DNA from 3 places in the Bradyrhizobium zhanjiangense genome. Region 3 is predicted to be linked to each of the others. Evidence: riboswitches for the same ligand, from Rfam matches in the RefSeq annotation. Region 3 holds a riboswitch; each other region holds the start of a gene.
What was found. A riboswitch is a leader RNA that binds a small molecule or an ion and turns the genes downstream of it on or off. The one in region 3 is predicted to bind S-adenosylmethionine.

Region 1 (10,121 bases), 3.7 Mb from region 3:
AGCACCGCGTTAGACCGCACGGTGCCAATATCTCCGAGGGCATCGACGGTGAAGTGATGTTCGTGCAGAGCCGCGTCACCGACCTCGCCGCCAAGCCGCTCGCTGGTGCCGAGATCGACGTCTGGCATGCCGACGACGACGGCTTCTACGATTCGCAGAAGGCTGATTACGCGACCCACGGTCCGTCGCTGCGCGCGCGCTTCGTCACCGATGCCGACGGCCGCTTTTCATTCCGCACGATCTTGCCCTGCAGCTATCCAATCCCGACCGACGGCCCGGTCGGCGATCTCATCACCGCCACGCAGCGTCATCCGATGCGCCCTGCGCATGTGCACTTCCTGGTCAAGGCCGAAGGCTACGAGCCGCTGATCACCCACGTCTTCCTCGATGGCGACCAATATCTTCGCAGCGACGTGGTGTTCGGCGTCAAGGATGAGCTCATCGCGCGCGTCGAGCCGCGCAACGAAGCAGCGCTGCCGAACGGCGAGCGGGTCTCCGGCCCGTGGCACCTGATGACCTACGACTTCCAGATGAAGCCCGGCGCAGGGCTGGTGCCCCGGCCGATGATGGCCGCGGAATGACGATCGACAACAACACGACCAAGGAGAGGATAATGACCAGCAAACCTGTTGAGACCGACGTGCTTGTGATCGGCAGCGGCCCGGCCGGCGCGACGGCGGCGGCGCTGCTCGGCATGTACGGCGTCAAGCACATCTTGGTGACGAAATATGGCTGGCTGGCTGACACGCCGCGCGCCCACATCACCAACCAGCGTGCGATGGAGGTGCTGCGCGATCTCGGCCTCGAGGACAAGGCGGTGGCGCAGGCGACGCCGCAGCATCTGATGGCCAACAACGTGTTCTGCGAAAGCCTTGCCGGCGAGGAGTTCGGCCGGCTCTATTCCTGGGGCAACCATCCCTCGCGCAAGGCGGATTACGATCTCGCCAGCCCGACCCGGATTTGTGACCTGCCGCAAAATTTGCTCGAGCCGATTCTGATCGAGGCCGCTGGCCAGCGCGGCACTTCGCTGTGCTTCAACACCGAGTTCGTCGACCTGGTGCAGGACGCCGACGGCGTCACGGCAACGGTGAAGGACCGGCTATCCGGCGAGACCTACCAGATCCGCGCGAAGTATCTGATCGGCGCTGATGGCGGCCGCAGCCGGGTTGCCGAGGTAATCGGGCTGCCGATGGAGGGTCAGATGGGCCGCGCCGGCAGCATGAACATCATCGTGCAGGCCGACTTGAGCAAGTACGTCGCGCACCGGCCGAGCGTGCTGTACTGGGTGCTGCAGCCTGGCGCTGAGATTGGCGGCATCGGTGCCGGACTGGTCCGCATGGTGCGGCCGTGGAACGAATGGCTGATCATCTGGGGCTACGACATCGAGCAGGGCGAGCGCAAGCTCAGCAATGACGAGGCGATCTCGATCGTGCGCAATCTCGTCGGCGACGAGAGCCTCGAGGTCAAGGTCCGCTCCACCTCGACCTGGACCGTGAACGAGATGTATGCCGGCCACTATTCATCGGGTCGCGTATTGTGCGTCGGCGATGCCGTGCACCGCCATCCGCCGACCAACGGCCTCGGCTCCAACACCTCGATCCAGGATTCCTTTAATCTGTGCTGGAAGCTGAAGTTGGTGCTCGAAGGCCATGCCGCACCGTCGCTGCTCGAGACCTATTCCGCGGAGCGCCAGCCGGTCGGCAAGCAGATCGTGACCCGCGCCAACAAGAGCATCGGCGATTTCCCGCCGATCTTCGAGGCAGTGGGCCTCGTCGCTTCGACCGATCCGGCGGAAGCACGCAAGGCGATCGCCGCGCGCAAGGCGCCGACCGCCGAGGGCAAGGCGCGGCGCAAGAAGCTCTATGAGGCCATCGCCAAGAAGAGCTACGAGTTCAACTGCCACGGCGTCGAGCTGAACCAGCGCTACGGCTCGACCGCCGTGGTGTCCGACGGTACGCCGATGCCGGCCTTCACCCGGGATCATGAGCTCTATTATCAGGCCACAACCTGGCCCGGCGCGCATCTGCCGCATGTCTGGGTCGAGCATCAGGGCCAACGCAAGTCGACGCTCGATCTCACCGGCAAGGGCCGCTTCACGCTGCTCACCGGGATCGGAGGCGATGGCTGGAAGGCCGCGGCAGCTGCGGTCGAGAAAGCCTACGGCCTGCCGGTCGATGTAGTGACGATCGGTCCGCAGGGCTGCGATGCGCTCGACATCTATGCCGACTGGTATCGCCAGAGCGAAGTCGAGGAGGACGGCTGCGTGCTGGTGCGTCCCGACATGTATGTCGCCTGGCGCGCCAGAGAGGCGGCGGTGAATGCCCCCGACGTGCTGCTCGACGTGTTCGGCCAGATCCTCGGCCGTAGCGCGAAGGCGCAGGCGAAGTCCGTCGCCGCCGCGTGATGCGACGCTGCGCGGATAGTCTTTCCAGAACGGAATGAACGGCAGCCGGCTGGAAGACCGGCTTGCCTCAAGGGAGGGGAAAATGACCAAGGACTTATTGAACATAAAGTCTTTCGATCGCCGCCGTGTGCTGCAGGGCATCGCCGGTGGACTCACAGCCGCAGGCTCGTCGACTTTGTTCGCGCCGGCGGTGCGGGCGGCCAACAAGCCGATCAAGATCGGCTATGTCTCGCCGAAGAGCGGTCCGCTGGCGGCCTTTGCCGAAGCTGACGATTTCGTGCTCGGCGAATTCAGAAAGTTCATCAAGGATGGCGTCAAGGTCGGATCACAGACCTACTCGGTCGAGGTGGTGACAAAAGACAGTCAGTCGAATCCGAACCGCGCCGCCGAGGTCGCCAAGGAGCTGATCACCCGTGACAATGTCGGGCTGATCGTGGTCGGCGCCACGCCCGAGACCAACAATCCGGTGGCGACACAGTGCGAGCTGGAGCAGGTGCCGTGCATCTCTTCCGTCGCGCCGTGGCAGACCAACTTCATCGGCCGGCAGGCCAATCCGGGCGATCCAAAGACCTGGAAGCCGTTCGAATACACCTTCCACTATTTCTGGGGACTGGAGGACGTGATCGGCGTCTTCACCAGCATGTGGAGCCGGGTCGCGACCAACAAGTCGGTGGGCGCGCTGTTCCCCAACGATGCCGACGGCAACGCCTGGGGCGACACCACCATCGGCTTCCCGCCCGTGTTGGCCAAGCAAGGTTTCAAGCTCACCGATCCCGGCCGCTTCCAGAACCTCACCGACGATTTCAGCTCGCAGATCGCGGCGTTTCGTGGTGCCGATGCCGAGATCATCACCGGCGTGATCATCCCGCCCGACTTCACCACGTTCTGGAACCAGGCGCGGCAGAAGGGGCTGAAGCCGAAAGTCGTATCGGTCGCCAAGGCGCTGCTGTTCCCGGCGTCAGTGCAAGCGCTCGGCAAGGGCGGCAACAACATCTCGACCGAGGTGTGGTGGACGCCGACGCATCCCTACAAGTCGAGCCTCAGCGGCGTCAGCGCCGCCGATCTCGCCAAGGGATATGAGCAGGCTTCCGGCAAGCAATGGACCCAGCCGATCGGCTTCGTGCATTCGCTGTTCGAGGTCGCAATCGACGCCATCAAGCGCTCCGGCGACCCAGCGGACGGCGCGGCGCTCGCGAAGGCGATCGGCGCCACCAGGCTCGATACGATCGTTGGCCAGATCGAGTTCGGCTCCAGCGCCGTGCCGCCGTTCGCTGCGAAGAACATCGCCAAGACGCCGCTGGTCGGCGGCCAGTGGCGGCTCAGCGGCGACAAGTACAACATGGTGATCACGGACAACAAACTGGCGCCGCAGATTCCGCTCGGCGGCGACATGCAGGCGCTGAGCTAGCGCAAGCCAGCTGCTTCATCGAAGGAAGAGGATGCGTGGCGTTGCTGCGCATCTCCTCTCCGCCGAAACCAAATGTGGGCGACCATGCTCGAACTCAATGCCATCTCGAAACGGTTCGGCGCCATCGTCGTTGCCGACGCGATCGACCTGACGCTGTCTTCCGGCGAGGCGCTGGGCGTGATCGGGCCGAACGGCGCCGGCAAATCGACGCTGTTTAACCTCGTCACCGGGCTGTTGCGGCCGGACGCCGGCCGCATCGCGCTCGATGGCGTCGACATCACGGGCCTTTCTCCGGAAGCACGCTGCCGCGCCGGCATCGGGCGCTCGTTCCAGATCCCGCAACCGTTCGACCATCTCTCGGTGTTCGAGAACCTTGCGGTCGCCGCGCTGTTCGGCGGCGGCCTGTCGGAGGCGGATGCGATCCAGCATTGCGGCCGCATGCTCGATCTGACCGGCCTCGAAGCCAAGGCCAATCGGCTCGCGGGCAGCCTGCCGCTGCTCGATCGCAAGCGACTCGAACTGGCGCGAGCGCTCGCCACCCGGCCGCGCACGTTGTTGCTCGACGAGATCGCGGGCGGCCTCACCGATGCCGAATGCCACGAACTGGTCGAGACTATCAGAACCATCCATGCCGAAGGCGTCGGCATCATCTGGATCGAGCACGTGGTGCATGCGCTGCTCGCGGTGGTGCAGCGGCTGGTCGTCTTGAACTTTGGCAAGGTCGTCGCCCAGGGCGCACCGGTCGAGGTGATGCGCTCGCGCGAGGTCGAGACCATCTATATGGGCGTGCCGGCATGACCGCGCTGCTCAATGTTACGGCGCTCGATGCGTTCTACGGCGACTTCCAGGCGCTGTTCGGCATCGATTTCGAGCTGAACGAGGGCGAGGCGGTCGCAGTCATCGGCGCCAACGGCGCCGGCAAGTCGACCATGCTGAAATCGTTGGCGGGGCTGGTGAAGAACCGTCCCGATGCGATCCGCCTCGAGGGACGGGCGATCGGCGATGCGTCCGCCGCCAGCATCGTCCGGCTCGGCCTCGCGCTGGTGCCGGAGGGCCGCCAGCTGTTTCCCTCGCTCAGCGTCGAGGAGAACCTCTTGATCGGCGCTTATGGCGGCGAACGCAGCGCGCCGTGGGATCTCGCCGCGGTCTACCGCATGTTCCCGGTGCTGAAGGAGCGGCGACACCGCGCCGTCACCGCGCTGTCGGGCGGGCAGCAGCAGATGGTGGCGATCGGCCGCGCGCTGATGTCCAACCCACAGGTCCTGCTGTGCGACGAGATCAGCCTCGGCCTCGCGCCCATCGTGGTGGAGGACATCTACCGCATGCTGCCGCAGATCCGCTCTGGCGGTACCGCCATCGTGCTGGTCGAGCAGGACATCGCCCGCGCATTGCGGGCTTCGGATCGCTTCTACTGTTTGCAGGAGGGGCGGGTGACGCTGAGCGGACGGCCAGGGGATGTCGATCAGGACACGATCCGCGCGGCCTATTTCGGAGCATGAGGGGGCGATGGGCGGGTTCGACACCATCATCGAAGGCGTGCTGCTCGGCGGCGTCTATGCGCTGTTCGCACTTGGCCTGTCGTTGATCTTCGGCATCATGCGCCTGGTCAATCTGGCGCATGGCGATCTGATCCTGCTTGCCGCCTATCTGGTGCTCAGCGCCACCACCGCGTTCGGTCTGCCGCTTGCGGCCGCATCCCTGCTGGTCGTCATCACGATGTTCGTGCTCGGCTTCGTGTTGCAGCGGCTGGTGCTGGAGCGGGTGCTCGGCGATGACATCCTGCCGCCCCTGCTCGTCACCTTCGGCCTGTCGATCGTGATCCAGAACGGACTGCTGCTCGGCTACGGCGCCGACAGCCGCCGGCTGCAGGCAGGCGCCTTCGAATCCTCGTCGGTGGCGCTCGCCCCCGGCCTGAGCGTCGGGCTGGCGCCGCTGACCGCGCTGGTGACGGCGGTTGCCGCCGTCGCGCTGCTCCAGCTCATCTTCTATCGCACCTCGCTCGGCCGCGCCTTCCGCGCCACTGCGGATAATCCCGCGATCGCGCAGCTGATGGGCGTCAACGAGCGCAATGTCTACGCCATCGCGGTCGGACTGTCGCTCGCAGTGTCGGTGATCGCTGCTGTTGTGCTCGGTATCCGCGCCAGCTTCGATCCGTCGATCGGACCGGCGCGGCTGCTCTACGCATTCGAGGCGGTGATCATCGGCGGGCTCGGCAGCCTGTGGGGGACGCTGGCGGGCGGCATCGTGCTCGGGTTGGCGCAGGCGATCGGAGGGCGGATCAATCCGGAATGGCAGATCCTAGCTGGCCATCTCGCCTTCCTCGCCGTTCTGATGGTGCGGCCGCGCGGCCTGTTCCCGGCGAGGCGGAGATGAGCGTCGAAAGCATCCATATCCCGGCAGGCCGCGAGCAGCGCCCGGCGGTCGCGCCGGTGTGGCAGGTTCGGGTCGGCACACGGCTGTCGCGCGTCGCGGCCATGGCCGGCATCGCACTGATCGTGGCGCTGGCCGCGCTGCCCGCGATCGCCTCGCGCAACCTGATCCAGGATCTGATCTTCGTCTTCACCATGCTCACCTTGGCGCAGCTCTGGAACGTGCTGGCCGGGTGGGGCGGACAGGTATCGGTCGGGCAGCAGGCATTTGTCGGGCTCGGCGCCTATGCGCTGTTTGCCGGCATCGTGATGGCCGGGCTCGATCCGGTTGCGGCGATCCCGCTGGCCGGACTGTTCGCGGCGCTGGTCGCGGCGATGCTCGGGCCGCTGCTGTTTCGGCTGGAAGGACCATATTTCGCGATCGGCAGCTGGGTCGCCGCCGAGGCGCTGCGGCTGATCTGCGCCCAGTTCAAGTCGCTCGGCGGCGGCACCGGGATGTCGATATCGCCGGGCGAACTGTCCCAGATGGTCGGGCTGAAGACTGTGCAGGCGCTGCTTGGCCTGCGCCCGGCGGCCGCGCGTGACGTGCTGGTTTACTGGCTGGCGCTGCTGCTCGCCGTGCTGGTCACGCTCGGCATCTACGCCTTCATGCGCTCGCACCACGGCCTTGCGCTGGCCGCAAGCCGTGACAACGCAGCGGCGGCGCGCAGCGTCGGCGTCCGCACCGCGCGGACTCGCCACGTGCTGTGGATCGCGGTCGCGTTCGCCACGGGCATGGTCGGCGCCGTGGTTTATTTGCAGAAGGCGCGTATTTCGCCTGATGCAGCCTTCAGCGTCACCGACTGGACCGCCTATGTCATCTTCATCGTCGTGATTGGCGGGGTGCGCACCATCGAAGGTCCGATGGTCGGCGTGCTCCTGCTTTGGGGGCTCGTCACCTATCTCGCCCAGTTTGGCAGTCTCTATCTGGTCGTGCTCGGCACGCTCGCCATCCTGATCATGCTGTTCATGCCGAGCGGCGTGTGGGGCGCGGCAGCGCGACGCTGGCAATTGCAGCTGTTCCCGACCCAGCGCTGGCTCGGCCGCAGCGGGTCCAGTCCAATGCCATTATGACGAACCTTGTGCCAGGTAATCGTCCCTTCACTCTCCCAATTTTTCTTGGCGTTTGTGACCTCTGGCTTTGCTGCAGATTAGCAGCGCAGGAAAGGCGCCTCCGTCAGAACGTTTTCGGCATTCGACTCCACACATGCTCCGGAGCGTGCACAGCTAAGTTGTTAGGAGTGGCCGCTGTGGGCGCAAACCTGACACTAAGGCCGGTCCGATTTGACCGATGACGGTATCTGCTACAAGTCGAGGAGAGCACAATAGCAGACCGTTCCGAGTTTGAGGCCTGTCTAATGCCACGATTGATTCCGATACTTGCTGAAGGTACAACCTGTCAGAGCCAGCCAAATTTTCCTGTGAATTCAAGACCAAAAATTTGCGACGGGTATACCGTCGGCATTTGTCCGTCAGATTTGAAGGTTTGTTCTTGTAAATCAACGGCGAAACGTCGTTCGAAATGATTGAGTGGGAGTAGTGCAATCGGGCGCTGTTGCGCGGTTAGGCGTAGTCTTGGCGTGGCTGCTTGTCCTGAGTCCGAGCGTTGACCCGAGTTCTGACCTCCACTTAAGCGGGATCAGTGTCTGGATTCCACCTCGCTCAGGCGAACGGAGTGTTGTGGCGCACTACAGCGTACAGAGCGGACGGAGCACGTCAGGCGGGCTTCAGTTGAGGGGTCGGTAGTGATTTCGAAGTCGATGGACCTCTGGACGCGAGAGCAGATCGGGGGCGCCACTTGAACGCCCCTCGTTCGTCTCCTATGTACAAGGTACATCAAGACGAAGGCTGGTACCTTCACCAACCTGCCCGCTGCGGTAAGGTGGTATCCACACTTGTGGGATGGGGCCATCCAGTGGCAATCCAAGCAGTACAAGCCTCCGGCGAAGCTCAGGGGGCAACATGTCTATCCCACCTCCAAATCTGTATTCCGCTCCGCCAACGCGGCGCGGTGTCATCATCGGACTGGCCGCGTCTTCTCTTCCCGCTCCAGCCATTGTCCGCGTGGACCGCATCATGCCAATCCGCAGCATGATAATCGCTGAAACCGGCTGTTCATCATCGGGCTTTGTCCAGCGCCTGCTCTATAACGCTCTCGCCAGCGGTCTTGCCCGAGGCCGGATCGCGATCAGGATGAACAACAGGACCGTGACCTTGCATGAAGCCGAACGGCTGGTCCGCAACGCGCACCAAATTGGCCGGATCAACGAGCCCGACGCGCCATGGGCCATCCGGATCGGGGAGAACTGACGATGACCGTGCGGCAAAGCATCGAAACCGGAAACGGTATGGATGCGACAAAGATCGCTGTACTGCACATTCCTCACAGTTCTCGCCTGATACCGGCCGACGAGCGTGCGCAACTTTCCGTCAGCGAGTTGGAGCTCGAAACAGAGTTGCTGCGAATGACGGACGCCTTCACCGCCGAGCTGTTCCCACCTACGCTTCATGAAGCGGAGCGAGTTGTGTTTCCAGTGAGCCGGCTGGTATGCGACGTGGAACGCTTTCCCAAGGATGCAGACGAGCCGATGGCAGGCCGCGGCATGGGCGCGATCTATGGCGCAACCAGCACCGGGAGCCGGCTGCGGGCCACAGTTTCGGTGGCTGAACGTGAGCGTGTCATGACCCGCTGGTATTGGCCGCATCATGAGTTACTCACTTCGGCCATTGACAAGGTGCTCCGCCGTGAAGACCGTTGCCTCATTATCGATTGCCACAGTTTCGCTGATCGTCCGCTACCGCACGAGCCTGACCAGGACCCGCAGAGACCTGAAATCTGCATTGGCACGGATTCTCTCCACACCGCGCATGGACTGGCTGGAGCAGTTGCAGACGCTGCAGGGAAGCTCGGGTTCACCGTTGCTGTTGACAGACCATTTGCGGGCGCGCTCATTCCGGCGAAACACTACGGTGCCGACACGAGGGTCCAATCGATAATGATAGAGGTGAACCGGCGGGTCTACATGAATGAGCTTACCGGCGATCGTCTCGTCAGCTTTGAGAAGTGCAGGGAAGCGGTTGGCACTCTTGTGTCGACTGCGGCGACTTTCTTCCTTTCTGCATAGCCATAGAGCGCACTCGACACTGGCGCGGGGACGAATGCATTGCTGCGAAACGGCGGTGAAGATCTGGCTGGCTTGTCGGGCTAGTAAGATGCTTCGGAATCGCGCCGGACAGCGGGATCGGCGACTTCCGGTGCAAAGTGCTATGTTCGCTGGTGATCAGGTCGGGTGATGGCCTGATTGGCAATCAGGCCTGCGCCGCCGATCCGCTCAGCTCTAACCATTTCATCACCTGTTGCGGCGAAATCGGGTGAAGGTGGATGAACGGCGCATTTGATCCCAGCGCATTCTCGACGGCCGAGATCACGCAGGCCGCGGCTGGAATTGTGCCGCCCTCGCCGGCGCCTTTGACGCCGATCGGGTTGCGCGGAGACGGTGTCTCCATGTGATGGATCTCAATCGGCGGCATCTCGGAGGCCAAAGGTAGCAGGTAATCGGCGTAAGTGGTCGTCAGAGGCTGACCGGCTTCGTCATAGATCATCCGTTCAAACAGCGCGTTGCCTATCCCGTGCACCACCCCGCCACGAATTTGGCCGTCGACAATCAGCGGATTGATCAACTTGCCGCAGTCGTGAACCACAACGTAGCGAACAACCCGCACATCACCGGTCTCAGGGTCGATCTCGACCTCGCAGGCGTTAGCGCCATAGGCAAATGTCAGGGCGGTGGAGTTGAAATAGGCAGTCGCAGCAAGGTCGGGTTCCATGGCGCCGGGCAGGCTCATTCCGACATTCCCGGCCAGCGTTCGTGAGATTTCCGACAGGCTGACATTCAATCCC
Region 2 (10,121 bases), 1.6 Mb from region 3:
CTGTGTCTGATGCGGCGGTCATGTTCGCTCCCGATCGTTGTTTCGATCGAGTGTGTCACTGCGCCCGGTGTCAGGCAACATGACGCGCATGCAGGCCGCCCTGCACGGCGGCCCGTCAATTCCGCATCACGAATTTTGCGCGGCCTTGGCAGCGCGCTCGCGCTCGACGCGTTCCGTCACGTCGCGCGCCATCGCCACCGATCCCTGCACCGCTCCAGCGGCATCGCGCACCAGCGCGAAGGTCATCTCGATGTAGAGCTTGCGTCCGCTCTTGTGCAACGCGCGTGTCAGCGTCGGACGCCCTGCAAGCTTCATCGTGCCGCTGGAAAGCGCAGCCTCGAAACCCTTCCAGTGCGCGGCGCGCAGATGCTCGGGAATGATCAGATCGAGATTTTGACCCAGCGCTTCCCCGGCGGAGAAGCCGAACAGGGCGGTCGATGCCCGATTCCAACGCGTGATCGTGCCGGAGCGATCCGAATAGATCAGCGCGTCCGCGACGTCTTCGATGATGTTTGCGTCGAGTTCGGATTGATCGGTCATGCCAACACCTTGTAGCCCGGATGGAGCGCAGCGTAATCCGGGATTGGTGCCACAAGCGAGAGAACTCCCGGATTACGCTTGCGCTCCATCCGGGCTACAGGATCGGGCTACACCCGAAAATGCTTCGATAGTTTGAGGCCCTGCGCCTGGTAGTTGGAGCCGATGCGCTGGCCGTACATGGCGTCGGGGCGTGCCAGCATCTTCTCGTAGACGAGGCGGCCGACGATCTGGCCGTGTTCGAGAATGAACGGCACTTCGCGCGAGCGCACCTCCAGCACGGCGCGCGCGCCTTGCCCGCCGGCACCGGCATAGCCGAAACCGGGATCGAAAAATCCGGCATAGTGCACGCGGAATTCGCCGACCAGGGGATCGAACGGCACCATCTCGGCGGCGTAGTCGGGCGGGACCTGCACAGCTTCCTTGGAGGCGAGGATGTAGAACTCTCCGGGATCGAGGATCAGGCTGCCGTCGGGACGGGCCGAGATCGGCTCCCAAAAATCTTCCACTGCATAGCCGGAGCGGCGATCGACGTCGACGACGCCGGTGTGGCGCTTGGCGCGGTAACCGACGAAGCCGTTCGCTTTCTCACCCGACAGGTCGACGGAGACGGCGACGCCGCCGGAGAGATCGGCATCGTCGATGTCGACCAGGCGCTCGGTGGCATGCAGCGCATCGAGCTCGTCGGCATTGAGGATGGCGTCGCCGGTGCGGAAGCGCACCTGCGACAGGCGTGAGCCCTCGCGCACCAGCACCGGAAACGTCTTCGGACTGATCTCGGCATAGAGCGGGCCGTGATAGCCGGCGCCGATCATGTCGAAGCGTCGGGTACCATCGGCGATCACGCGGGTGAAGACGTCGAGCCGGCCGGTCGAGCTCTTGGGGTTCGCGGCCGCGACGATCTCCGGCGGCAGCGCGAGGCTTTCCAGCAGCGGCACGATGTAGACGCAATTGGTCTCCAGCACCGCGCCGTCAGCCAGGCTGAACTCGTGCAGCTTCAATTCGTCGATGCGCTCGGCGACGGTGGCGCCGGGACCGGGCAGGAAGCTGGCGCGGACGCGATAGGCGATGTCGCCGAGGCGCAAATCGAGGCTCGCCGGCTGGATCTGGCTCTCGACGAAGTCGTACGCGGGCAGGATGAGCCCCGCCTCCGCCATCGCCGCGATCATGCGGTCGGGCAGGATACCATTGGCGTCGGCAGCGACCGTGAACGTCAACCGGGGATCCTCAGCAAGGGGCAACGCATCCCGATATACGGGAAATACTAGCCTTTTACGGCTATCCGATGGACGCCTTGACGGAAAGGGCATTGCGGAATATGAGCATCACTTATCCCGTGGTGATTTGAGCCGGCCGGCTTGCAGCCACGTTAAATAAGTCGCTAAACAGGCCGGGGACCTCTGTGATCCCGGCCCGTGGAGATATCCAGGCCGGTTTTTTTGTGACCGTTCTCGTTCGACGGTCATGTCGGAGGGTCTTATGTCGAAGTCGCCTGCCACCTACCGTCCCGAAACCCGCCTGGTCCATTCCGGGACCCTGCGCTCGCAATATGGCGAGACGTCGGAGGCGCTGTTCCTGACGCAAGGGTATGTCTACAACAGCGCCGAGGAGTGCGAGGCGCGGTTCAAGGGCGAGGATCCCGGCTTCATCTATTCGCGCTACTCCAATCCGACCATCGCGATGTTCGAGCGCCGCATGATCGAGCTCGAAGGCGCCGAGGCGGCCCGCTCGGCGGCAACCGGCATGGCGGCGGTGACGACCGCGATCCTGGCGCCGCTGAAGGCGGGCGACCATGTGGTGGCTTCGCGGGCGCTGTTCGGCTCATGTCTCTATGTGGTGCAGGATTTGCTGCCGCGCTACGGCATCGAGACCACGCTGGTCGACGGGCTCGATCTCGACCAGTGGCAGCGGGCGCTCAAGCCCAACACCAAGACGTTCTTCCTGGAGAGTCCGACCAACCCGACGTTGGATGTGCTCGACATCCCCGGCATTGCCGAGATCGCGCACAAGGGCGGCGCGCGGCTCGTGGTCGACAACGTGTTCGCAACGCCGATCTGGCAGAGCCCGCTCGCGCTCGGGGCCGACGTCGTGGTCTATTCGGCGACCAAGCACATCGACGGCCAGGGCCGGTGTCTGGGCGGCATCATCCTGTCCTCGGAAGCCTTCATCGCCGAGCACATCCACAATTTCATGCGCCAGACCGGCCCGTCGATCTCGCCGTTCAACGCCTGGGTCCTGCTCAAGGGCCTTGAGACATTGGGCGTTCGCGTGCGCGCGCAGACCGACACCGCGGCGTGCATTGCCGAGGTGCTGGCCAGCCATCCGAAGATTTCGCGGCTGGTCTATCCCGGCCGCGCCGATCATCCGCAGGCAGCCCTGGTGAAGAAGCAGATGCGCGGCGGCTCGACGCTGGTCGGCTTCGAGGTCAAGGGCGGCAAGCAGGCCGCGTTCCGCGTGCTAAATGAATTGAAGCTGGCGAAGATCTCCAACAATCTCGGCGATGCCAAGAGTCTCGTCACGCATCCGGCGACCACGACGCATCAGCGTTTGAAGCCGGAAGACCGCGCCGCGCTCGGCATCAGCGAGGGCTTCATCCGCTTCTCCGCCGGGCTCGAGCATGCGGACGATCTGATCGAGGATCTCACCGCGGCGCTGGAGAAGGCGTGAGCGAGCCAAAGGCTCGGACTCGTAGGGTGGGCAAAGCGAAGCGTGCCCACCATTCACGATCACACTGCCGATAGATGGTGGGCACGGCGCGCGAAGAGCGCGCCTTTGCCCACCCTACGGCATTTATACCTACATCGGCCGATACGCGCGCACGTCGGCCGGCACGTTCACACCCAGCTTGATCTGGCCGACGGAGTGGATGATGTCGTCGCCGAGGAGCTGGGCGAAGCAGGCATAGCCCCAATCGTTCATGTGCAGACCGTCGGCGATGACGAAGCCCTCGACCGGGATCGCCTGCTTCTCGTGCCACTCGCGCATCACCTCGAAGCGCGGGAAGATGCCGACGTGACGGAGCTCGGCGACCTTGCCGAGCAGCTTCACCATCTTGCCGGCGCTCTCGGCGCGCTGGTTGACCGCCGGCGAATATTGCGGATCGACCAGCACGATGTCGGCGCCGCCCGCAGCCTGGATGCGGGAGATGCCGTCCTCGACCATCTTTGCGGTCTCGCCGGGATCGAGGTTGCGCAGCACGGCGTTGGTGCCGACCTGCCAGATCACCATATCCGGATGCACGTCGATCACCTGCGTCTGAAGGCGCTTCATCATCTCGGGCGCATCCTCGCCACCAACGCCGGCATTGACGACGGTGATGTCGGCAGTCGGATAATGCCGGCGCAGCTGTGCGGCGAGGCGGTTCGGATAATTGAACTCCGGCGAACTCGCACCGAATCCTGCTGTCGAAGACGAGCCGAACGCGACGATGACGACGGGCTGGCCGGCGACGAGCTTGCTTGCGACATGCGGCAGCGTGCCCATCGCCTTCGAGCCGCCCTTCGGCGGCAGGCAGGGCACGCGGCTGAAGATGTCGCCGGCGGACTTTGCGACCTCCTTCACCTTGTCGATGGCGCGCGCGGTGATGCCGCGCCGGTCGGGGGACGTCGCGGCGACAGTGGTTTGGGAGGACGGGGCGGAAGCGGGATCAGCCGGCTGCGCGGGCGCGGGCGTCGCCTGTGCGGCTTGCGTCTGCGCGCGCAGCTGCGAAGCGGGTGCCAGCACCAGCAGCATTGCTGCTGCGGGCGCAGCCAGCCATGACGTCAGACAAAAAGGGCGGAGAGAACTCATTAACGCTAGACCTCAATTTTGCTGCTGGGCCGGCTCCAGATGGGCAGCGTCGATCACGAATTGTGCCAACGCCCGGCCGAGGCAATCATGAACCTGTTTCGCCAGCTCAGGCCCGCGGGACGGGTTGAACAGGTCGAACTGGCCCTGATCATTCCACTGTCGCATGATCGCGAAACGGTCGAACAGCGGGATGTCGTGCTCCTGCGCCACCACGCGCATATTATCGAGAAAAGGCTGCGCCGCGATCATGGTTTCGGTACGCGGGCTGTACTGCAAATTCATCAAGACGACGTCAGCCCCTGTCTTTTGCAACGCAGTAACCCCTTCGGTTACTGCGCTGCGAAATTCGTCGGGATCGATGGATCGGATAGCATCCACGGTCCCGGTCTGCCAGATGACCAAAGTAGGCGTTTTTGCTTCCATCAGCTTAACGAAGGTGGCGGCGGTCTCCTGTGCCGTCCTCTTGCTCTGTATTTCTACGGAGACGTGCACCGCTTCCGAGGGCGGCAGCTTGTCCTTGAGGCTCACCTCCATGCGCGCCGGATATGAGCTGCTCTCCGAGGAAGGAATCGTGGTCGAGCGGCTGCCGATGACCAGAATCTCGAGCGGCTTGCCGGCCTTGACGGCGTCGGCGACCTTGGGAAGCCGGCTTTCGCTGGTGAGCAGATAGGGCGGCAATTCGCAGGCCGCGGGCGCGGCCGGAGCAGCAGACGCACCATCGCCCGCGCGCGCCATGGGCGCGGCGAGACCACCGCATAGCAGGATCAGGCTCAGGAGAACCTTCGCCTTCATCAGCCCCCTCCCGCCAGATCGGCGTTGCCGACGGCGTTTTTGGTTTTCGCACCGCTCTTGTCAGCCACGCTCTTGTACCACGAAATGACCCAGGCCACCCCCCACATGATCAGGATTCCGGAGAGACTAATCAACGCATGCATGGCTGCGCCGCCGGAGACCTCGGCCAGGATGAAATGGCCGGCGAAGGCCAGGAAGACGCCGAGACAGAAGATCTCGAGGGAATGCTGCCCACACAGGATCAGCGGCCGCAGCCAGCGCGATTTCAAACCCGGCCAGGTCCGCGGCAGGAAGCGCACGGTGAGCGCGGCCAGCGCCAGGAAATGGGTGAAGCGCAGCACGTCGAGATCGGTCTTGTCGATCGGATACATCCACTGTTCGATGCGCTTCGGCATGAGGTGACCGAGCTGCGGCACGTACCAGGTCAGCGTCACGTAGAACGCTGCGACCAGATAGGCGATCGCAATCCACATCGTCACCGGTGAGGCCAGAATGCGCGACATGCGTCGCGCACCTCCGAGCGCACACCATGCACCGAAGACGAAAAGCAATTGCCAGGCCAGCGGATTGAACGCCCAGAAGCCGTTCGGATAGGCCGAAAAGTAGAGGTCATATTCCCAGGTCACCGCGTAGAGCACGACCGAGAGGCCGAGCGTGACGTCGGGCTTCCACTTCATCGACCACAGGATCAACGGCAGCGCCAGCATCAGCACGATGTAGAGCGGCAGCACGTCCATGTTGACGGGCCGGAAGCGCAGCAGCAACGCCTGCACGATGGTGACGTCGGGCTGCTTGAGGAAATCCATGATGCCCATCTCTTCGGTGTAGAGCGGGTTTTCGAAGCTGGTCGCCACATAGGAAATCTCGGCGAGGAAGATCGTGAACAAGAAGACGTGGGCGACGTAGATCTGCCAGACGCGCCGCAGGATGCGCGCGGTGGCGATGACGACGCCGTTCTCCAGCATCGCCCGCCCGTAGACGAAGGCGGCGGTGTAGCCTGAGATGAAGATGAAGATCTCGGTGGCGTCGCTGAAGCCGTAATTGCGGATGGTGAACCAGGTCAGCAGGCTGGTTGGCAGATGGTCGATGAAGATCAGCCACAGCGCCAGCCCGCGGAACAGATCGAGCCGGAGCTCGCGCTCGCCGATGGCCGGCAGCGTGATGGCCGGCGCGGCGGCCCGCGGCTTGGTGCCTGCGGGTTTGGCACCCGCGGTTCCCGCGATCGTCGATCCCGTCACTTGGTCGGCAATGGTCATCGGGGGCCAAAACCCTTCCGCAAATCGCGACGTGCAATGGAGTTTACCGGTCCGGCCGTCGTCTCGCAAAGCGGCCAGATCACATAAGGGTGTCTTCCCTTGGGGGAGTCCTTCCCCGCGAATTCTGGCGGGACGATGTCGCCAAAGCCGCCTCCAGGGTTTGGTTCCCCGGGCGGATTTCGGTATGATGGCATCATGTACCGCGCCGTGACCCGCCAGATCGAAGTGACCGTCGAGCCGAACTTTGTTCCGGAGCAGTCGTCGGCCGACCGCTCCCGCTATTTCTGGTCCTACACCATCGTCATCACCAATTCCGGCGACGAGACCGTGCAGCTGAAGACGCGGCACTGGATCATCACCGATGCCTCCGGCCGCCAGCAGGAGGTGAAGGGCGAGGGCGTCGTCGGCGAGCAGCCGATCCTGGCTCCCGGCGAGCGCTTCGAATATACCTCCGGCGTACCGCTCACGACCGCCTCCGGCTTCATGACCGGCCGCTACCAGATGGTCAGCGAAAGCGGCGAGCGCTTCGAGATCGACGTGCCGACGTTCTCGCTGGACAGCCCGGACTACAAGCGGGTGTTGAATTAGGGGCGGTGCGGCGACGCCCACCGCTGTCATGCCCCGCCACCGGGTCTCGCCTTCGGCGAGCCCGATGACAGGCTCCGGCGAGTACGCCGCGGCCTATCGGTTCAATCAGCGCCGTCTCAGAGTACTGGATCGCCCGGTCAGGTGTTCAGGCCGGGCGATGACAGCGAGAATGAGGCGCGAGCGTGCCCCAAACTCGTCATTGCGAGGAGCCCTTGCGACGAAGCAATCCAGACTGACACCGCGGATGCATTTCTGGATTGCTTCGCTGCGCTCGCAATGACGGGAAATGGAGGCCTACGCGTTCTCCACGCCCGCCTCGTGCGGCGTGAACTGGTAGACCGACGAGCAGAACTCGCAGGTCACCACGACCTTGTCGTCCTTGACCATCGCGGCGCGATCGTCGGACGAGAAGCTCTTCAGCATGGACGCCACCGCATCGCGCGAGCAGGAGCATTGTGCCTTCAGGACCTGTGGATTGAACACGCGCACGCCGCGCTCGTGAAACAGGCGGAACAGCAGCCGCTCACCGGACAGCTCGGGATCGATCAGCTCGACGTCCTCGACGGTCTCGATCAACGAGCGCGCCTCGACCCAGGCGTCGTCTTCCGCGACGCTGTGCACCTCGGTGCCTTCGGGCGCGTTGCCGGGATGCAAATCGGCCTGCCGCGCGCGCTCCGGCGCCTTCGGCAAAAACTGCATCAGCATGCCGCCGGCGCGCCAGCGATGCTTGCCGCCATCGCTACTGCGCCATTCCTCGCCGACCGCGAGGCGCACGCGCGTCGGGATCTGCTCGGAGCGCAGGAAATATTCGTGGGCGGCCTCTTCGAGGCCGCCGCCGTCGAGCGCGACCAGGCCCTGGTAACGGCTCATGTCGGGGCCCTGGTCGATGGTCATGGCGAGATGGCCGCGGCCGAGCAGCGTCCCTGAATCCCTGGCGTCACCGAGGCGCGCAGCATCGAAGCGCGCATAGGCGCGCAGGCGATCCGGCGCCATGTAGTCGACGACCAGGAACGATACCGGACCGTCGGTCTGGGCTTGAAGGATGAAGCGGCCCTCGAATTTCAGCGCCGAGCCGAGCAACGTCGTCAGCACGATGGCCTCGCCGAGCAGCTTGCCGACGGGAGCGGGATAATCGTGCTTGGTGAGGATGTCATCGAGCGCCGGGCCGAGCCGCACCAGGCGGCCACGCACGTCGAGCGCATCGACCTCGTAGGGCAGCACGGCGTCATCGATCGGAACTGCTGATGGCGCGCGAACCGGGCCTTCTAGCCCGGTTTTCATGTCAGGGGATTGGAAAACCATGGCGCTCTATCTGGGGTCGGAGGTGAGGGATTGGAAGGGGTGCGAGGCGGCGTGTTCCGGATGCAGCTATGAGTGCACACGATCCTGCAAATTCGGTGCCGTCCTGGCGAAAGCCAGGACGACGATCCAGATCCGCCCCGCCTACTTCACCGCGTCAAAGCACCAGGCCAGAATGCCCTTCTGCGCGTGCAGGCGGTTTTCGGCCTCGTCGAACACGACCGATTGCGGGCCGTCGATCACGTCATCGGTGACCTCTTCGCCGCGGTGGGCGGGCAGGCAGTGCATGAACAGCGCATCGGACTTGGCCAACGACATCAGCTTGGCATTGACCTGGTACGGCTTGAGCACGTTGTGACGGTGCTCGCCCTCCTTGTCGCCCATCGACACCCAGGTGTCGGTGACGACGCAGTCGGCACCGCGCACGGCGGCCTCCGGATCGGTGCCGAGCACGATCGGCGCATTGGTCGTCTTGATCCAGTCGCGCATCGCCTTTTTCGGGGCGAGCTCCGGCGGCGTTGCGACGTTGAGCTGGAATTTGAAGCGCTCGGCGGCGTGGGCCCAGGACGCCAGCACGTTGTTGTCGTCACCGGTCCAGGCCACCGTCTTGCCCTCGATCGGACCGCGATGCTCCTCGTAGGTCATGAGGTCGGCCATCACCTGGCAAGGGTGTGAACGGCGCGTCAGGCCGTTGATGACGGGCACGGTCGCATAGGCCGCAAGCTCCAGCAGCGCCTCGTGATTGAGGATGCGGATCATGATGGCGTCGACATAGCGCGACAGCACACGCGCGGTGTCGGCGATGGTCTCGCCGCGGCCGAGCTGCATTTCGGCACCGGTGAGCATGATGGGCTCGCCGCCGAGCTGGCGCATGGCGACGTCGAACGACACTCGCGTCCGCGTCGAGGGGCGCTCGAAGATCATCGCCAGCGTCTTGCCTTCGAGCGGCCTGACCGGCTGATGCGCCTTCTGCTTCGCCTTCATGGCGGAGGATGCGGCGAGCATGCGCTTGAGCTCCGACAGCGGGAGCTCGTTGATGTCGAGGAAGTGCTTTGGCGACTTGCTCATCAGCTTGCCGCCCGCTTGGTCTGACCGGACGAGATCGCCGTGCAGGCGCGCTCGAGCCGCCCGATGCTGTCCTCGATCTCGGCTTCGGTGACGATCAGAGGCGGCAGGAAGCGCACGACATTATCGCCGGCGCCGACGGTGAGCAGCTTTTCGTGGCGCAAGGCGGCAACGAGATCACCCGAAGGCACGACCGCCTTGATGCCGATCAGGAGACCCTCGCCACGCACTTCGCTGACGACATCAGGATGGCGATCGATCACGGAGGCGAGCTTCTGCTTGAGCAGCAGCGACATCTTCTGCACGTGGTCGAAGAAGCCGGGCTTGAGCATGACGTCGAGCACGGCGTTCGCAGCGGAAATCGCGAGCGGATTGCCGCCGAAGGTCGAGCCGTGCGAGCCGGGTGTCATGCCGGAGGCCGCTTCCGCGGTCGCAAGGCAAGCACCGATCGGGAAGCCGCCACCGAGCGCCTTCGCCAGCGACATCACGTCGGGCGTGACGCCGAAACGGCGATGCGCGAACAGATCGCCGGTGCGGCCCATGCCGGTCTGCACCTCGTCGAACGCGAGCAACAGGCCCTTCTCGTCGCAGAGCTGACGCAGCGCCTTGAGGAAGGCGGGTGTCGACGAACGCACACCGCCCTCGCCCTGGATCGGCTCGATCAGGATGCCGGCGGTCTGCGGACCGATCGCCTTCTTCACGGCCTCGATATCGCCATGCGGGACCTGGTCGAAGCCGTCCATCGGCGGGCCGAAACCTTCGAGATATTTTGCCGAGCCCGTCGCAGCCAGCGTC
Region 3 (10,121 bases):
CGAGAATCTCGATGCCTGGCGCAAGCAGTGCCGCGCCAATGCCGAGCAGTTCGAGACATCTGGCTCCGCGGAAGTCGCAAAGGTCACGCGCGAGGCGCCGAGCCGGATTCCCTTCCTGGTGAAGGACCCGCGCGGCCACGCCGATTTCTACGCCGCGCTGGCGCGGCACGACGCCAGCGGCTCGGCGCGCACGATGCGCGGCTTCCAGGGCGGCCGTCCCTCGATCTACACGATGACGGACGCGATCAAGCGCGCCTCAACGCCGGCGCTGATCATCTGCGGCGACGAGGACGACCCGTGCGTCGGCCCGAGCCTGTTCTTGAAGAAGCACCTTCCGGCGGCCGGGCTCGCGATGTTTCCGAAGTCGGGCCACGTACTCAATCTCGAAGAACCCGCGCTGTTCAACGAGAGCGTGGAGCGGTTCGTCACGCTGGTGGAAGCGGGCCGCTGGCCGGTACGCGATGCGAGGTCCCTGGCGGCGGGTTAGCGATGGCATTGCCGCATACTCCGTCATTGCGAGCGAAGCGAAGCAATCCAGGGTCTTTCCGCGGAAGGATTCTGGATTGCTTCGCTGCGCTCGCAATGACGAAAAGCTACTTTCCTTGCCCGCGGCTCAGCAAGAACACGCCCTGCTCGCCGAACATGTTCCACACCCACCACGGCAGGTTCAGCGGCACCGGGCGGCCGTAGAGATCGAGCGCGACCGAACGCTCCATCTTGACGTTGATCTTGTCGCAGAGCTCGACGAAATCCTTGATGGTGCAGAAGTGGATGTTGGCGGTGTCGTACCAGGTCGCCGGCAGGTTCTCGGTGCGCGGCATGTGGCCGCCGATCAGGAGCTGGAGCCGCATCTTCCAGAAGCCGAAATTCGGGAACGAGACGATGGCGCGGCGGCCGATGCGCAGCAGGTTCTCCAGCACCACACGCGGCTGCCGCGTCGCTTGCAGCGTCTGCGACAGGATCACGTAATCGAAGGCATCGTCGGGATAGTTGACGAGGTCGGTGTCGGCGTCACCCTGCACCACCGCAAGCCCCTTGGCGACGCAGCGATTGACGCCCTCGCGCGACAGCTCGATGCCACGGCCGTCGATGCCGCGCGTTTCCAGCAGCTGGAGCAGATCGCCCTCGCCGCAGCCGACGTCGAGCACCTTCGAGCCCGGCTTGACCATCTCGGCCACGAGCAGATGGTCGGCACGAAACTGACCGGACGGCCCGGCCGCAACGCCGTTCAACGGCAGCACTTCCTGTACGGACATTCTAGCCACCTTTGCCGTCGAGACCGCGTGCCTTGCCTGCCGATTGCAGGAAGGCACGCGAGATGTCGAAGAATTCGGGCACGTCGAGCAGGAAGGCGTCGTGACCGCGATCGGTCTCGATCTCGGCGAACGACACCCGAGCACTCGACGCATTCAGCGCGTGCACCAGGGCGCGCGATTCCGAGGTCGGAAACAGCCAGTCGCTGGTGAAGGAGACCACGCAGAAGCGGGTCTTGATGCCCGCAAACGCCTTCGCCAGCACGCCACCATGATCGGCGGCGATGTCGAAATAATCCATCGCGCGTGTCAGATACAGATACGAGTTGGCGTCGAAGCGCTCGACGAAGGACGAGCCCTGGTAGCGCAGATAGGACTCGACCTGGAAGTCGGCATCGAACGAGAAGGTCGGCAGCTCACGGTCCTGCATGCGGCGGCCGAATTTTCGGTGCAGCGCGGCGTCGGAGAGATAGGTGATGTGCGCCGCCATGCGCGCCACCGCGAGCCCGCGATGCGGATGGATGCCGCGGTCGGCATAGCCACCATTGTGCCAGTCGGGATCGGCCATCACGGCCTGGCGGCCGAGCTCGTGGAAGGCGATGTTCTGCGCCGAGTGCCGCGTCGAGCAAGCAATCGCCAGTGCGGAGTACACGCGAGCAGGATAGGCCGCGGTCCATTGCAGCACCTGCATGCCACCCATCGACCCGCCAACGACCGCGAACAGCGTGTCGATGCCGAGCCGGTCGATCAGCATCGCCTGCGCGCGCACCATGTCGGGAATGGTGATGACGGGGAAATCGAGGCCCCAGACCTTGCCCGTGGCGGGATTGATCGACGCCGGCCCCGTCGAGCCCATGCAGCCGCCGATCACGTTGGAGCAGATGATGAAGTAGTGCTTGGGATCAATGGGTCGACCGGGGCCGACCAGCGTCTCCCACCAGCCGGGCTTGCCGGTGACGGGATGCACATTGGCGACATGCTGGTCGCCGGTCAGCGCATGGCAGATCAGAACGGCGTTGGAGCGATCGGCGTTCAATTCGCCATAGGTCTGGTAGGCGATCTGGAACGGCGACAGATCGATGCCGCAATCGAGCCGCAGCGGCTGATCGGCGCCGAAACGCATAACCTGCGAACTCGGATGATCGACCTCGTGTGACCGATCATCGGTGCTGATCGCAGGACTCGGTATCGACTTGACGCTACCCATTTTGACCATCGACCTCGTTTGCGATCGGACTTCAGAGCGCAGTGACATCAGGCCATGAAAAACCCGGCCTGAACGATAGGTTCGGCCGGGATCGGAAGCGTCCCCGGCCTGTTTAGCGAGTTTTTTAACGTGGCTGCAAGCCGGCCGGCTCAAATGACCACGGAACAGGCAAAAACTACCGTCTGGGGCGGTTTTCGTCAAGTCGCGGCCCGGGTCAACCGGATTTGCCTCCGAGCGGTCGATCGAAAAGGCCGTCATTTCTCTTTGCTTTCGCTGCCTATCCTGCCTAATCAGGATAGACCGCAGCTGACCGCTTTTGCGGATCGGCACCTCTCAACAGCCCTTTGTCAGTCATGTCCCAACGTCCGCCCGCGCCACCATCGCTTCAGGAATTGCGCAAGGAGATCGACGCGATCGACGAGGGCATGCATCGCCTCCTGATGCAGCGCGGCGACATCATCGACCGCCTGATCCAGGTGAAGCAGACCCAGGAAGTCGGCTCGGCGTTCCGCCCCGCGCGCGAGGCTTCCATGATGCGCGAGATCGTGCAGCGTCATCGCGGCATCCTGCCGCTCGACACGGTCGAGAGCATCTGGCGCGTCATCATCTCGACCTTCACCTATGTGCAGGCGCCGTTCTCCGTGCATGCCGACATCTCGGTGAGCGAGCCGGCGATGCGCGATTCCGCGCGCTTTCATTTCGGCTTCACCGTGCCTTACGTCGCGCATTTCAGCGCGCAGGCCGCGGTGGAGGCGGTGGCGAAATCCAAGGGCGACCTGGCGCTGGTCTCGGCGACCTCGAGCCGCACGCCGTGGTGGCTGGAGTTGGAAGCCGACGGCGCGCCCAAGATCATCGCGCGGATGCCGTTCGTCGAGCGCGCCGACCATCCGGCCGCACTGCCGGTGTTCGCGATCTCGCGCGTCGCCGACAGCGCCCTGGTGACGGAGGTCGAGACCTTCAGCGTCCGCGTCTCCGGGTGGAACGCCGAGGTCGCGCGCGCGCTGTCGCCGCTTGCCGAGATCGTGGCAGTGCCCGATACCGCCTTCGACGGCGCGGCATTGCTGGTCTCGGTCACGAGCGCGACCAGCATCGACAAAATCAAGGCTGCCCTGATCGAGGCGGGGGCCTCGGTGCGCTCCACGGCCCTCGTCGGCAGCCACGCAACGCGCTATACGGTGCCCCCGACCGGGCCAAAATCGTAGATCGCGAACCGCCTGAAGCCACTTTCGGAGTTGAAGATGTCCCGCCCCGTGCCGAATCCCGGCATTCTCGACATTGCGCCCTACACGCCCGGCAAGAGCCCGGTGGCGGAGCCGGGCCGCAAGGTGTTCAAGCTCTCGGCAAACGAGACGCCGTTCGGACCCTCGCCCAAGGCGATCGAGGCGTTCAAGCACGTGGCGGATCACCTGGAAGACTATCCGGAAGGCACCTCGCGCGTGCTGCGCGAGGCGATTGGCCGTTCCTTCGGTCTTGACCCCAACCGCATCATCTGCGGCGCCGGGTCGGACGAGATCCTCAATCTGCTCGCGCACACCTATCTCAGCCAGGGCGACGAGGCGATCTCCACCACCCACGGCTTCCTGGTCTACCCGATCGCGACCATGGCGAACGGGGCCAAGAACGTGGTCGCGCCCGAAACCAACTTCACCGCCGACGTCGACGCCATCCTCAAGGCCGTGACACCGCGGACAAAACTGATCTGGCTCGCCAATCCCAACAACCCGACCGGCACCTATCTGCCGTTCGACGAGGTCAAGCGCCTGCGCGCCGGCCTGCCGTCGCACGTGTTGCTGGTGCTGGATGCCGCCTATTGCGACTACGTCTCGCGCAACGATTACGAGATGGGGATCGAGCTCGTCGCCACCACCGAGAACACCGTGGTGACGCATACCTTCTCCAAGATCCACGGCTTGGCCGCGCTGCGCATCGGCTGGATGTTCGGGCCCGAGCACATCATCGACGCGGTCAACCGCATCCGCGGTCCCTTCAACGTGTCGACGCCGGCAATGTATGCCGCAGTCGCCGCGATCGAGGATACCGCGCACCAGGCGATGTCGAAGCAGTTCACCGAGACCTGGCGCAATCGGCTGACAGAAGAGATCGGCAAGCTCGGGCTGAAGGTGACGCCGAGCGTCGCCAATTTCGTGCTGATCCACTTCCCTTCCGACAGGGGCAAGACCGCGGACGATGCCGACGCTTACCTCACCAAACGGGGCCTGGTGCTGCGCGCGCTGAAGAACTACGGCCTGCCGCATGCGCTGCGCATGACCATCGGTACCGAGGAGGCCAACCGCCTCGTGATCGAGGCCCTGCGCGACTTCATGGCCGGCAAATGAGTGCGCAGGCGCACTTCCAGCGCGTCGCGCTGATCGGCTTCGGGCTGATCGGCGGCTCGATCGCGCGTGCGGCGAAGCTCCAGGGCTTAGCTGGCGAGATCGTCACCACCGCGCGCTCGGAGAAGACGCGCGCGCGGGTCGCCGAGCTCGGCATCGTCGACCACATCGTGGCGACCAATGTGGAAGCAGTGAAGGATGCCGATCTCGTCATCCTCTGCATTCCCGTCGGCGCCTGCGGCGAGGTGGCGCGGGAGATCGCCGCGCATCTCAAGCCGGGCGCGATCATCTCCGACGTCGGCTCGGTCAAGGGCGCGGTGGTCAGGGACATGGCCCCGCATCTGCCGCAGGGCGTGCATTTCGTGCCGGCGCATCCGGTCGCAGGCACCGAGCATTCGGGTCCGGATTCCGGCTTCGCCGAGCTCTTCATCAACCGCTGGTGCATCCTGACGCCGCCGGAAGGCGTCGATGCGGCTGCCACCGATCGCCTGCGCGCCTTCTGGGCGGCGATGGGCGCCAAGGTCGAGGTGATGACGCCGGATCATCATGATCTCGTGCTCGCGATCACCAGTCACCTGCCGCATCTGATCGCCTACACCATAGTCGGCACCGCCGACGAGCTGGCGCAGGTGACGGAATCCGAGGTGATCAAATTCTCTGCCGGCGGTTTTCGCGATTTCACCCGTATCGCGGCGTCCGACCCGACGATGTGGCGCGACGTCTTCCTCGCCAACAAGGAAGCCGTGCTGGAGATGCTCGGCACCTTCACCGAGGATCTCGCCAAGCTCACCCGCGCGATCCGCCGCGGCGACGGCGAGGCGCTGTTCGACCACTTCACCCGCACCCGCGCCATCCGCCGCGGCATCGTCGAGATAGGCCAGGATTCGGCCGCGCCGGATTTCGGCCGGCCCCATGCGGCGCTGAAGAAGCCGTAGCGAAACTGCTCATTCTTCGTCATTGCGAGCGTAGCGAAGCAATCCAGGATACCTCCGCAGAGACAGTCTGGATTGCTTCGCTGCGCTCGCAATGACGGTGTGGAGAGCTCTCCGCCCTTAATACAGCGGCGGGATCTGGCCGACCTTGACTGGGCCGAGCAGCACGGCGCCGTCGACGAATTTGAGCGGGAAGCTTCTCGCCTTCTTGCCTTCCAGCGTGCTCTCGGTGCCGATCGAATTGATGCCGGCGGCAACGCCGGCATTGGCGTTCTGCTTGATGACCTTGCCGAGGCCCGGCACGGCGCGGTCGAGCGCGCCGAACAAATTGTTGAGATCCTGCGACTTCACACCCGGCGCGACGCGGTCGAGCGTTGCCTGCGGCACGCCTTCCTCCAGCATCTTCTCGATGCCAAGCGCCGGGATGACGCGCTCGAGGCCCGCCACCGTCATCTGTAATTCGCCGTCGAGCCGGCCATTGGCTGAAAGGCCGAGCGTGCCGGCCGCAACCGCGATCATCTCGCCCTGCTGGATCCGCGACTGCACGATCTCGATATGGCCGCCGGCGGCCTGGATCTCGCGGAAGCGCTGCGGCCAGGGTTTTGGCGTGAGATCGGTGAGGCCGGTGACCTTCGCGCGGGTGTCCGCCTCGAACGGCTCGGCGAGCAAGGGATGAACGCCCTGGATGCTGCCCTGCGCGACGTGGACCACCGTCTCGATCACCGGGTGATCGGATGGCGATCCGTCCGCGAGGCGGCCGTGCAGCTCGATCTGCTTGGCGCGCGCGAGCGGCACCTGGACGCTGCCGTCGAGACGGTTGAGGCCGGGTTCGTCGAACACGATGGAGGCGCGATCCGGCACGGCCGGCAGACCGACCACGCTGGCGCGGCCCTTGCTCCAGTTCACCACGAAGGTGTTTTGCGTGACGCCGTCGGTCAGCGTCGCCGGCGCGGAGAACTCGGCGATGACGAGCTTGGGGTCATAGACCTGGGCGACGACCAGGATGTTGTCGAGCTTCGCCGTGAACGGCGTCTTGCTCGCATTCTGCGACACCAGGGCGACGCTGGCACCGGAGCACTGGACCTCGAAGCGGAACGGGAAGCCCGCGATCGAGCGCTTGGCGCAATCATAGATGCGACCCGACTTGGCCTCCTGCGCGCGCCAGGCGTCTGCGGCGATTTCGGCCTGCGACGCCGCATAGAACCAGAAGCAGCTCCAGGCGACGGCGAGGATCAGGACGAGAACGGGTGCAATGAAAAGGCCCCAACGGGAGCGGCGGCCTGCGGCAACGGTCATATTGGACATGCGGCGACCCTTTGCCCCCAGATTCAGGCAAATGTAAGCGAGGCCGGCCCCCGACGAAAGGCGGAGAATTCGCTTCGCTTGGGGGCACGGTTCTGGTAGCCGTGCCGGAAATGTCGGAAATCCCCCTCCCTTCCGTCACCACAGCCAAGGATGACCTCTGGGTGTTCGGCTACGGCTCGCTGATGTGGCGGCCGGGCTTCGAATTCGAGGAGCGCGTCCCGGCGCGGCTGGTCGGCGAGCATCGCGCGCTCTGCGTCTATTCCTTCGTGCACCGCGGCACGCCGGAGAAGCCGGGTCTGGTGCTCGGGCTCGACCGCGGCGGCGCCTGCCGCGGCATTGCCTTCCGCGTCGCCGAGAAGAACCGCACCGAGGTCGTCGCCTACTTGCGGGAACGCGAGCAGGTCACCTCGGTCTACCGTGAGGTGATGCGCTCGGTGTGGCTGGAGAACGATGCGCGCCAGCGCGTCTCCGCACTCACCTATGTCGTCGACCGCGGCCATGTCCAATATGCCGGCCGGCTGTCGCTTACCGAGCAGCACCGCCATGTCATCCAGGGCCATGGCCAGTCCGGCGCCAATCGGGACTACGTGACCGCGACGGTGAAAGCAATCGAGGCCGAAGGCTTTCGCGACACGCAGCTGCACCGGCTTGCGACGATGCTGCACGGTGATGCGCATTCTCTGCACGCGCCGGCGCCGGCCGAAGATCGAGATCGCTAACTCTCCGACGGCGCATAGCTCGGCGCGGAGCCGATCAACTGCTCCTGCTCTTTCCGGCCGGCTTCGACGAGACGGCTGGTCGCGTCTTCGATCGCCGTCTGCACGCGCGCGAGAAACTCGTCCTTCGGCAGGCCCGCCGGCAGTGGATCGAGGAATTCCACCACCAGCGTGCCGGGATAGCGCATGAAGGTGCGGCGCGGCCAGAACAGGCCGGAATTGAGCGCGATCGGCAGGCACTGCACGCCGCAGGAGGAATAGATCTGCGCAAAGCCGGTCTTGTAGTTGGGGACAGCGCCCGGCGCGCGCCGCGTGCCTTCCGGAAAGATCACGAGCTGACGGCCGCTGCGCACCGCCACGCGCGCCCGCCGCGTCATGTCCAGCAGCGCCTTCACGCCGGCATTGCGGTCGATCGCGATCATGCCGGTCTTGACCAGGAACTGACCGAAGACCGGGATCTGCATGAGCTGACGCTTGAGAATGAATATCGGACGGTCGAAGAAGCCGGGCAGCACGAACGTCTCCCAGAACGACTGGTGCTTGGCCACGATCAGCAATGGGCCCTGCGGAATCTTCTCGACCCCGCGGAATTCCACCTTGATGTTGCAGATCACGCGCATCAGGACCAGCGTCGCCTTTGCCCACCATTCCGCGACCGTCAGCATGGCGCGCGGCGGCAGCGCAAAGGTCGGCAGCGCCACGATCGCCAGGCATATCAGCACGGCGTAGAACAGCACGTTGAACACGAGCGAGCGCAGGAAAATCAGAAACATCGACGATCCGATCATTGCCGGTCAATTGGCCTGTGCGGTGGCAGGTCGCTTCGGCTGCAAGCCTGAAGGCTGCTCCGACACTTCGGGCGAAAGGTCAATCCCGAAATTCTCCAGCCGCACCCTGGCCTCGGCCGCGACGTACTTGGCATATTCCGACAGCAGCAGCCGCAACGTCGACGGCGAAGTCCACCACGGCTCCTCGCGCCATTTGTCGCCGACGACTGCGAACGGGATCAGCGTCGTCTGCGGCATCGCGTGTGAGAATTCCACCAGCGCGCGCGGCATGTGATAATTCGAGGTGACCACGATCAGCGATTTGAACCGGCGTCCCTCGGCCCAGCGCCGCGCCTCCGCCGCATTGCCGCGGGTCGAGAGCGCGGTGCGGTCGAGATCGACGCAACAGGTCATGAAGGACTGGTTCTCCGGCAGGGTCCGGGAGATATCGCTCGCCGTCGAGGTCGGATGCACGCCCGATATCAGGAGCCTCCTGCCGTAGCCGGCAGCGAGCAGCTCCATCGCGTCCGACACCCGCGAGGACCCGCCGGTCAGCACCACGATGCCGTCGGCCTTGCGGTCCGGCACCATCTCGGCGCCGCGCAATTGCGACAGGAACGCAACGAAGCCCGCTGCCGCGCCGACGAAGGCAAGCGCGATCGTCGACACGATTGTCGCGCGCAGCCAGCCGCGCGGCAGTTTCGGCGATCGATCTTCGGTCGGCGAGGTCATGCGATGTCGGTGATCCCTTCCCTGAGGTGATTTTAAGACGTTTTGAGGCGAAGTGGAGTCTGGTTTGTTGGGCTCAATCAACGCGATGGACAACAACGCTATCCGCGACGGCGGCTGCGCTCCCTCGCCCCGCTTGCGGGGAGAGGGTTGGGGTGAGGGGGACTCTCCGCAGGGACGGAGACAGTCGGACTCGCGGAGAGTCCCCCTCACCCGGAATCCGCGCCTTCAGCGCGCATTCCGGCCTCTCCCCGCAAGCGGGGAGAGGCGAAGAAATCTCATTCGACATCGTTCAGGGTCGCGAACAGTGTCTGGCGTGACGCGACCGCGGTGATGGCGCCGATCAGCACCGCCTGCACCGCGAGCACGATGTAGCCGGATGGCCGCAGCGAGAAGGTGCCGAGCAGGGCTGCGAACTGGTCGCCGACGGGGGTGCCGGAAAACCAGCCGGCGATCGACTCGGAGAAGCCGAACAGCAGCATCGCCACGCCGCCGCCGATCACGCCGCCCTCCAAGCCGAGCCTAAGGAAATGGCGCAGGAAGTGGTTGGCGATGTAGCGGTCGCCGGCGCCGACGAAATGCAGGACCTCGACGATCGGGCGGTTCGCCGCCATGGCGCCGCGGGTCGCAAACGACACCGAGATGATGGTGGCGATGATGACCAACGCGAGGATGCCGATGCCGGCGAGGACGGTGGCATTGGTCATCGAACGCATGCGCTCGATCCAGGCACGGTGATCATCGACACTCGCGCTCGGCGCCACCTGGGTGACGCGTGCGCGCAGGGCGCCGAGATCAAGTGGCGTGCCCGGTTGCACGCGCGCGATGATCATGCGCGGTACCGGCAGATCGTCCATCGACAGGCCAGTGCCGAGCCAG

Region 1: linked by a shared signal. The riboswitch ahead of XH85_RS24195 (hypothetical protein) and the one ahead of metX (homoserine O-acetyltransferase MetX) in region 3 are both predicted to bind S-adenosylmethionine.
Region 2: linked by a shared signal. The riboswitch ahead of XH85_RS43720 (O-succinylhomoserine sulfhydrylase) and the one ahead of metX (homoserine O-acetyltransferase MetX) in region 3 are both predicted to bind S-adenosylmethionine.

What each region holds. Positions count from the first base shown of each region.
Region 1 covers NZ_CP022221.1:5,048,585-5,058,705, forward strand. The annotation lists gene XH85_RS24160 (intradiol ring-cleavage dioxygenase) at 1-581, shown strand, start outside; gene XH85_RS24165 (FAD-dependent oxidoreductase) at 614-2,404, shown strand; gene XH85_RS24170 (ABC transporter substrate-binding protein) at 2,487-3,812, shown strand; gene XH85_RS24175 (ABC transporter ATP-binding protein) at 3,897-4,610, shown strand; gene XH85_RS24180 (ABC transporter ATP-binding protein) at 4,607-5,311, shown strand; gene XH85_RS24185 (branched-chain amino acid ABC transporter permease) at 5,319-6,185, shown strand; gene XH85_RS24190 (branched-chain amino acid ABC transporter permease) at 6,182-7,294, shown strand; SAM-I-IV-variant riboswitch at 8,049-8,156, shown strand; gene XH85_RS24195 (hypothetical protein) at 8,285-8,530, shown strand; gene XH85_RS24200 (N-formylglutamate amidohydrolase) at 8,533-9,345, shown strand; gene XH85_RS24205 (xanthine dehydrogenase family protein molybdopterin-binding subunit) at 9,530-10,121, opposite strand, start outside.
Region 2 covers NZ_CP022221.1:9,143,059-9,153,179, forward strand. The annotation lists gene XH85_RS43705 (hypothetical protein) at 1-22, opposite strand, end outside; gene XH85_RS43710 (PAS domain-containing protein) at 127-540, opposite strand; gene XH85_RS43715 (2'-deoxycytidine 5'-triphosphate deaminase) at 648-1,754, opposite strand; SAM riboswitch at 1,864-1,943, shown strand; gene XH85_RS43720 (O-succinylhomoserine sulfhydrylase) at 2,017-3,204, shown strand; gene XH85_RS43725 (SGNH/GDSL hydrolase family protein) at 3,334-4,326, opposite strand; gene XH85_RS43730 (SGNH/GDSL hydrolase family protein) at 4,339-5,118, opposite strand; gene XH85_RS43735 (OpgC domain-containing protein) at 5,118-6,374, opposite strand; gene apaG (Co2+/Mg2+ efflux protein ApaG) at 6,570-6,962, shown strand; gene XH85_RS43745 (Hsp33 family molecular chaperone) at 7,257-8,264, opposite strand; gene argF (ornithine carbamoyltransferase) at 8,406-9,329, opposite strand; gene XH85_RS43755 (aspartate aminotransferase family protein) at 9,329-10,121, opposite strand, start outside.
Region 3 covers NZ_CP022221.1:1,354,277-1,364,397, reverse strand. The annotation lists gene XH85_RS06485 (alpha/beta fold hydrolase) at 1-487, shown strand, start outside; gene metW (methionine biosynthesis protein MetW) at 594-1,256, opposite strand; gene metX (homoserine O-acetyltransferase MetX) at 1,258-2,460, opposite strand; SAM riboswitch at 2,552-2,631, opposite strand; gene XH85_RS06470 (chorismate mutase) at 2,814-3,662, shown strand; gene hisC (histidinol-phosphate transaminase) at 3,699-4,796, shown strand; gene XH85_RS06460 (prephenate/arogenate dehydrogenase family protein) at 4,793-5,728, shown strand; gene XH85_RS06455 (DUF2125 domain-containing protein) at 5,846-7,030, opposite strand; gene XH85_RS06450 (gamma-glutamylcyclotransferase) at 7,141-7,749, shown strand; gene XH85_RS06445 (lysophospholipid acyltransferase family protein) at 7,746-8,519, opposite strand; gene XH85_RS06440 (YdcF family protein) at 8,541-9,245, opposite strand; gene XH85_RS06435 (cell division protein FtsX) at 9,521-10,121, opposite strand, start outside.